Regions from separate parts of the Streptomyces sp. NPDC048018 genome, predicted to be linked through region 1. Evidence: riboswitches for the same ligand, from Rfam matches in the RefSeq annotation. Region 1 holds a riboswitch; the other holds the start of a gene.
The links. A riboswitch is a leader RNA that binds a small molecule or an ion and turns the genes downstream of it on or off. The one in region 1 is predicted to bind cyclic di-AMP.

Region 2: it holds a riboswitch for cyclic di-AMP, as region 1 does, so the genes downstream of both, ACGF1Z_RS23250 (M23 family metallopeptidase) here and ACGF1Z_RS02600 (transglycosylase SLT domain-containing protein) in region 1, are expected to answer to the same signal.

What each region holds. Positions count from the first base shown of each region.
Region 1 is NZ_JBIDBK010000001.1:569,427-573,557, reverse strand. Features, by position in the region: gene ACGF1Z_RS02605 (MMPL family transporter) at 12-2,324, shown strand; cyclic di-AMP (ydaO/yuaA leader) riboswitch at 2,676-2,832, shown strand; gene ACGF1Z_RS02600 (transglycosylase SLT domain-containing protein) at 2,837-3,637, shown strand; gene ACGF1Z_RS02595 (aldo/keto reductase) at 3,713-4,131, opposite strand, start outside.
Region 2 is NZ_JBIDBK010000005.1:711,590-715,720, forward strand. Features, by position in the region: gene ACGF1Z_RS23240 (MFS transporter) at 1-143, shown strand, start outside; gene ACGF1Z_RS23245 (PP2C family protein-serine/threonine phosphatase) at 207-1,391, shown strand; cyclic di-AMP (ydaO/yuaA leader) riboswitch at 1,604-1,749, shown strand; gene ACGF1Z_RS23250 (M23 family metallopeptidase) at 1,761-2,828, shown strand; gene ACGF1Z_RS23255 (aldo/keto reductase) at 2,907-3,854, shown strand; gene ACGF1Z_RS23260 (PrsW family intramembrane metalloprotease) at 3,929-4,131, opposite strand, start outside.

The DNA.
Region 1 (4,131 bases):
TCGGCGGTGCCATGAATGCAGCAAGCCCGGCCCAGGGCAGCGGATCATCAGGGCGTCAGGCCACGGTCAGCCCCGCGGTGCAGAAGGGCTCACTCTTCCGGTTGGGGCGCTGGTGCGCCCGGCACTTCGTCATCGTCATCGCCCTGTGGCTGGCGGCCGTGGCCGGACTGCAGATCGCCGACCGCGCGTTCGGCGGCGAGTACTCGGACAACTTCTCGCTCCCCGGTGTGCAGTCCACCGACGGGCTCGACGTCCTGCAGGCACACGACCCCGCCGCCGGCGGATACGGCGCCCAGATCGTCCTCAACAACCCCTCCGAGCCGCTGACCCAGGACGCCTCCACGGTGAACTCCACCGTCGCGTCGCTGCAGAAGCTGCCCGACGTGATCAACGTGCAGAACCCGCTGCCGCCACCGGGCACGCCGCCGCCGACCCCGCCCCCCGGCACGCCCAACACGGGCCCGCTGTCCACGGACGGCAAGACCGCCTACATCACCATCCGCTTCAGCGTCCCGCCCTCCACCCTGGGGACGGGCTATCTCGACGGCGTCGACACGGCCGTCCAGCCGCTGCGCGACGCCGGTGTCACGGTCGAGTACGGGGGTTCCCTCGGCGAACTGGCCCGGCCGACGGCCGACGACCGCACCAGCGAGGCGATCGGCTTCGCCGTCGCGATCGTCGTGCTCCTGATCGGCTTCGGCAGCATCATCGCCGCAGTCATGCCGCTGGTCACCGCTCTCATCGGCGCGATCTGCGGACTCGCGCTGCTCGGTCTGACGGCGGCGGCCTTCACCTTCGGCACGGTCTCGCCGACCCTGGCCACCATGATCGGCCTGGGCGTCGGCATCGACTACGCGCTGTTCCTGATCACCCGTCACCGCCAGAACGTCATGAACGGGCATCATCCCGCCGACGCCGCGGGGCTGGCGACGACGACCAGCGGCCGGGCGGTGCTCGTCTCCGGCTGCACCGTGATCATCGCCCTGTCCGGCCTCTGGGTCTCCGGTGTCACCTTCATCGGGAAACTGGGCCTGGCGGCCGCCTTCACGGTCGTCACCGCGGTCATCGCCGCGCTCACCCTCGTCCCGGCCATGCTCGGACTCGTCGGCCGCCGCATCGACCGTTACCACGTGCGCAAGCCGGTCGCGGAGACCGACGCCGAACCGGGCGAAGCCGCGCACGGCACCTGGCACCGCTACGCCCAGCGGGTGGAGCGGCGGCCCTGGTACTTCCTGGTCGGCGGCGTGGTGGCCCTGGTGATCCTGGCCTTCCCGGTGTTCTTCATCCAGCTCGGGCACATCGGCGACGGCGCCGACCCCAAGTCGTTCACCGACCGGCGCGCCTACGACCTGATCTCCACGGCCTTCGGTCCGGGCGCCAACGGGCCGCTGACCGTCGTGGTGGACCAGACCTCGGTCCCGGCCTCCGATCGCTCGGCGCTCGCGAGCAAGCTCCAGCAGGCGCTCGCCAACGTGCCCGACGCGGCCACGGTCACCGCGCTGAAGCCCACCCCCGACGGTGACGTCCTGATCGGCACCGCCTACTCGGTCGCCTCGCCGCAGGACGAGAAGACCACCGAGCTCACCAACCACCTGGTGGACGACGTGCTGCCGCAGGCGGTGGCCGGTACGGACGCGAAGACCTACGTCACCGGCACCACGGCCGCCCAGGTCGACTTCCTCGACATCGTCTCCAGCCGGCTGCCGCTCATCATCGCGGTGGTGGTCGCGCTCGCCTTCCTGGTCATCCTGACCGTGTTCCGCGGGCTCCTCGTGGCGGTCAAGGCCGCCGTCCTCAACGTGCTGTCGATCGCCGCGTCCTACGGCGTCGTCGTGGCCGTGTTCCAGTGGGGCTGGGGCGGCCCCTCCCTCGGTGTCTCCGGCAAGGTGCCCATCGAGAGCTATGTGCCGATGATGATGTTCGCCATCGTCTTCGGCCTGAGCATGGACTACGAGATCTTCCTGCTGTCCCGGGTGCGCGAGGCGTGGCTGCGCACCGGCGACGCCGAGGCGAGCGTCGCCCATGCCCTGGAGATCACCGCGAGGGTCATCACCTGCGCCGCGCTGATCATGGTGAGCGTCTTCGCCGCCTTCATCGTGTCCGACAACATCGTGATCAAGATGCTCGGCCTGGGCCTCGCGGTCAGCGTCCTCATCGACGCCACCATCGTCCGGCTGCTGCTCGTCCCCGCCGTGATGACCCTGCTGGGCGCCCGTGCCTGGTGGACCCCGCGCTGGCTGGACCGCATCCTCCCGCACCTCGACACCGAGGGGGAGGCGGCACTGCAGCAGGACGAGGAGCCGGGCCGCGAGCCGGCCCGGTGACCCGTAACGTACCCATTCGGACAAAGAGGTAGATGTCCCGCTATTGAGCTCCAATGCCGGAATGCTCAAGGAATTCCGGCATTGGAGCTTTTCTGTGCCCGAAGCGCGCAAAGGCGGGAGTGCGTGATGTGGGTCACGGCCTTTCCAGCCGGGAGAATCCTGTCGTGACGTCAGATCCGAGTCCCGGGGGAGTCGTTGGCGCGGTGATGGTGAAAGAGGGGGAATGATCCTTTCCCTTTCCCCGAATGATCCATTTGCTTTGATGAATTCCCGTCTTGTTTTCGCCGGAAGAATTCGCTTACGGTCACCCGGCAACCGGACGGAAACGCCGAATCCTGCCACCGCCCGGGTACCGCATACACGACCACTTCAGGCAGGAGCGGGGGACCCAGGTTCTCCGCCGCCCCCGGACTCCGGGAGCGGCTCGGGGTGAAGCCGTGCCTCAGGCACGGCCGGGCATCTCCTGCCCGAACCCGACAGCTCACCTCGCAGGCGGAGGAGAGGACCCCGCCATGCGTGGACACGCCAAGCACCGCCGTTCCAAGAAGTTCCCGCTCACCCGTGGCATCGCCGCCGTCGGCATCACCGGCAGCGCCGCCCTGGCCCTGCCGCTGGCCGGCGCGACGACCGCCGGGGCGGTCACTCCGCAGGCGGTACACACCGTCGCAGTCGAAAAGGCGACGGCCCGTGTCGCGCAGGTGACGAAGGCTCCCGGAACCGTGCGGTATTCGGTCGTCGCGGGTGACTCCCTTTCCAAGATCGCCCGGAAGTACGCGGTAAAGGGCGGCTGGAAGAAGGTCTACCAGGACAACCGGACCGCCGTCGGTGCCGACCCGGCCCTCATCCGCCCCGGCATGCGGCTGACCGTCGACGCGCGGGGCGCGGCCCTGTCGGGCGTGAAGCCCGCGGCGGCCCGGACCCCGGCGACGGCGAGCGCCGCGAGCGCGGGTGCCGTGGTACAGGCCGTGGCCCCGGCGAAGGCGACCTCGTACCCGGACAACCTCGACGGATGGATCCGTGAGGCGCTCGACATCATGGCCGCGAAGGGCATCCCCGGCAGCTACGACGGCATTCACCGCAACATCATGCGCGAGTCGTCGGGCAACCCGCTGGCCATCAACAACTGGGACTCCAACGCCGTCGCCGGCACCCCCTCCAAGGGTCTGCTGCAGGTGATCGACCCGACCTTCCAGGCCTACCACGTCGAGGGCACGGCCAACGACCCGTACGACCCGGTCGCCAACATCGCGGCGGCCTGCAACTACGCGGCCGACCGCTACGGCTCCATCGACAACGTCTTCGGCGCCTACTGACGCCCGCGGACGCGCGTGGACGTGCTCCCGCACCCGGCCGCCTCGGCCGGGTGCGGGAGCTCCGTCGTTCCGTTCTCAGTTCAGGGTGTCCGGGTCGGGGCCGGTGCGCAGCCCCCGGTCGAGCGTGGCGACGGCCGTCATCTCGTCCGCGGAGAGGGCGAAGTCGAACACGTCGATGTTCTCGCGGATGCGCGCCGGGGTGACGGACTTGGGGATCACGACGTTGCCGAGCTGGAGGTGCCAGCGCAGCACGACCTGGGCGGTGCTCCGGCCGTACCGGGCGGCGATCTCCCGCAGCGCCGGCTCCCTCAGGACCGCGCCCTGGGCGAGCGGGCTCCAGGCCTCGGTGACGATCGAGTGGCGGGCGTGCAGCTCGCGGAGCTCGCGCTGCTGCAGTCCGGGGTGGAGCTCGATCTGGTTGACGGCCGGGACGAGGTCGCTGTGGTCCAGGAGCCGGTTCAGGTGCGCGGGGCGGAAGTTGGAGACGCCCGCCG
Region 2 (4,131 bases), on a different contig from region 1:
TGACCGGCTGGTCGGCGACGCCCTGGCTGGTGCTGTGCGCGGTGGGTCTCGGGTGCGCGGCGGCCATGGCGGCGCTGGCCCGGGGCGGGCGGCTCGCGGTACGCCAACCGGCCGAGGAGGAGTCGCCGGGCCCCCGGGCCTGACGGCACGCTGGGACGGGCGCGGTACGGTCCGCCGCCGTGGACGGACCGGGCAGGAGAGCACAGGTGGGGCGAGCAGCGGCGGACGGCGTGGCGGGCGGTGAGGGCGCGGGCCGCCCCTACCGCGGCGCACGGCGCTTCCTGCGCGCGCTCCCCCCGCTGATCATCGTGGGCGGGGTCGTCTTCGACCTGTCGACCCCCGCCGCGTACACGGCGTCGCCGCTGTTCTCGGCGGCGCCGCTGATCGCCGCGCCCTTCTTCTCCACCCTGACCACGCTGCTCACGGGCATCGCCGCCGTCCTCGCCAGCATCGGCCTGCACTTCTACAACGGGACGGCCGACCAGATCCCGTCGCTGACCGAGACGCTGACGGTGGTCACCGTCTCGGCGCTCGCGCTGCTGATCAACCGGGTGGTGCGCAGGAGCGGCGAACGGCTCGCGTCGGCGCGGGTGATCGCGGAGACGGCGCAGCGGGCGGTGCTCCCGGCGCCCGCCGGCCGGATCGGCGGGCTGCAGATCGCGGCCCGTTACGAGGCGGCTCAGGCCGACGCGTTCATCGGCGGCGACCTGTTCGCGGTGCAGGAAACCCCGCACGGGGTGCGGCTCGTGGTCGGGGACGTCCGGGGCAAGGGGCTCGACGCGGTGGAGGCGGTGGCCGTGGTGCTGGGCGCCTTCCGGGAGGCGGCGGAGCAGGAGGGGACGCTGGAGGGGGTGGCCGCGCGCCTGGAGCGGGCCCTGGCCCGGGAGGGCACCCGGCGGGACGGTCTCGACGCCTTCGAGGGCTTCACGACCGCCGTGCTCGCCGAGATCCCGGGCGGCGACCGGGTCGTACGGGTGGTCAACCGCGGCCACCCCGAGCCGCTCCTGCTGCGCGAGGACGGCGGGGTCGAGCTGCTGCGGCCGAGCGATGCCGCGCTGCCGCTGGGGATGGGGGAGCTCGCCGCGTGGCCGGACCGGGCCGACGAGGCGTCCTATCCGCCGGGCTCGACGCTGCTGTTCTACACGGACGGGCTCTCGGAGGCGCGGGACGCGGACGGGGTCTTCTACGACCCGGGGGAGCGGCTCGCGGGGCGGCTCTTCCCGGGGCCGGAGGAACTGCTCGACGCGCTCGTGGCGGACGTGCGCCGGCACACCGGCGGGGGCGCGACGGACGACATGGCGCTGCTCGCGGTGAGCCGTCCGGCGGCCGGTCAGCCGGAGCGGCGGCGGACGATGCCGGTCGTGCCGGCGGGGGATCCGGGGGCTCGGTGACCGCTCGTAGTCGCAGGGTGTCCCTCCGATAACCATTGACGTAACGTCAGAAACGGGGCTCGTTACCGGCGCGTATCTGAGTGGAGCTCAAGTCGGGCGATTCCCTCCTAATTCAGTGAATGATCAAGAGGGACGGCTTGGAATCGAGTGGCCGGGTCTATTAACGTTCGATAACGCAGCGCGGTCGTCCCAGCCGCCGCAAGAGGCGGCACCGTGCGCACGCGCCGAATCCCGCAAGGGAACCGGGGAACCACCACTTGGGGTGAATCGGGCCCCACCGCACCCATGCGGCACGCCCGTAGGAGACCTTCCTGCTCCGAACCCGTCAGCTAACCCGGTAGGCGAAAGGAAGGAAAGGAGAGCGCCTCCGTGGCGTCCGACACCCCCGCTCCTCAAGCCCCCTTCGACTACTTCGACTCCGCCGGTGCGGCGGGCGCCGCGGGCGGCGAGGAATGGAACCCGACGGAGGACTCCCTGCGGGACCGCCGGTCCGGCGGACGGCACCGCGTCGTCAAGCAGCGCTCCAACTTCGCCCGCTCCTCCACCGTCCTCGGCGTCGGCGTCATCGCCGCTGTCGGTGCCGGCGGCCTGGCCACCGCCCAGCAGAAGCCCCCGGTCTCCATAGCCCTGCCGGACGTCGACCTGCCCGACGCCTCCGAGCTCCCCGGCGTCGGCGAGCTGATCGGCCACGACAAGAGCGACACGGGCGGCGCGGTCGGCAACACCACCCAGCCGCTCACCGCGCTCACCTACACCACCACCGACGCCACGGCCTCCGGCACCGGCGCACAGACCCGGACGCAGGCCGACGCCGGCGAGACCCTGCGCGCCCGCATCCTCCAGCAGGCCGAGCAGCAGCAGGCCGCCGCCGACGCCGCGGAGAAGGCGGCGGCGGAGAAGGAGGCCGCCGAGAAGGCCGCCGCGGAGGCCGCGGCCAAGGCGGACGCGGCGGAGAAGGCGGCCGCCGAGGCCGAGAAGAAGGCCGCCGAGGAGGCCGCGCGCAAGGCGGAGGCGGAGCGCCTGGCCAAGCTGGCCGCCGGCTTCTCGCTGCCCACCTCCTCCTACACGATCACCTCGACCTACGGCGAGGCCGGCTCGATGTGGTCCTCCGGCTACCACACCGGCCTGGACTTCGCTGCTCCCACCGGCACCCCGGTCAAGGCCGTCCACGGCGCCACCGTGAAGTCGGCCGGCTGGTCCGGCGCGTACGGCTACCGCATCGTCCTGGAGCTCGAGGACGGCACCGAGATCTGGTACTGCCATCTGTCCTCGATGACGGTCGGCGTCGGCCAGTCCGTCGGCACCGGCGAGACCATCGGCCGCGTCGGCGCCACCGGCAACGTCACCGGCCCGCACCTCCACCTGGAGGTCCACACCCCGTCCGGCGACGGCATCGACCCGGCGGGCTGGCTCCGCTCCAAGGGCCTGAGCATCTGACGTCCGTCCCCGCGGGACCCGTCCCGCGGGTCCCGGTGGCCAGGAATAGGCCCGACGGTGCGGACCGTTGACCACCCCATGACTTCTCTTCGCCGTCTTGGCCGTTCCGACCTGCACGTCTTCCCGCTCTCCCTCGGTGGCAACGTCTTCGGCTGGACCGCCGACGAGGCGCAGTCCTTCGCCGTCCTCGACGCCTACGCCGCCGCGGGCGGCAACTTCGTCGACACCGCCGACGTCTACTCGCAGTGGGCCGAGGGCAACGAGGGCGGTGAGTCCGAGACCGTCATCGGCCGCTGGCTCGCCTCCCGCGGCAACCGCTCCGACGTCGTCGTCGCCACCAAGGTCGGCGCCCACTCCCGCTACAAGGGCCTGGGTGCCACGAACATCAAGGCCGCGGCCGAGGAGTCGCTGCGCCGCCTCGGCACCGACTACATCGACCTGTACTACACGCACTTCGACGACGAGTCCGTGCCGGTCGAGGAGATCGTGACCGCCCTCGACCAGCTGGTGAAGGACGGCAAGGTCCGAGCCGTCGCCGCCTCCAACATCTCCCCGGAGCGGCTGCGCGCCTCGCTCGACTTCGCCGAGGCGGAGGGCCTCGCCCGTTACGTCGCCCTCCAGCCGCACTACAACCTGGTCTCCCGCGACACGTACGAGGGCCCGCTCCTCGACACCGCCGAGCAGGGCGGTCTCGCGGCCGTGCCGTACTACGGTCTCGCGGCCGGCTTCCTCACCGGCAAGTACCGTCCCGGTGCCGCCGTCGCCAGTGCCCGCGCCCAGGGGGCCGGCCGTCACCTGGAGACCGAGCGCGGACGGAAGGTGCTCGCCGCCCTCGACGCGGTGGCCGCGGCCCACGACGCCGAGCAGGCGTCGGTCGCCCTGGCCTGGCTGGCCTCCCGCCCGACCGTCGCCGCCCCGATCGCCTCGGCCCGCACGGTCGAGCAGCTCCCGGCGCTGATCGCGGCCACGCAGCTGAAGCTGACGGACGCGGAGCTGGCGGCGCTCACGGAGGCGTCGGAGGCCTGAGGCGCCGAGGCGCCGCCGGGGCCGAGGCGGCGTTGCGCCGCGAGGCCTGGCCCGGGCCGGCCGGTCGCGGCGGGCTAGCTCCGGTACGGGTTGTAGCCGCCGTAGTCCAGGTACTGCGGCGGCGCCCAGACCCGGCCGGTCGCCCGGGCCGCGTACGTGAGCGCAGGAGAGGCGACCTGCCGGCGCTGCCACAGGTGGTGCAGCAACTCCTGCTCGCGGGCCGTGAAGTCGGGCGCCGCCTGGCCGCGCCGGGCGCGGTGCCGCAGGAACGCCAGGG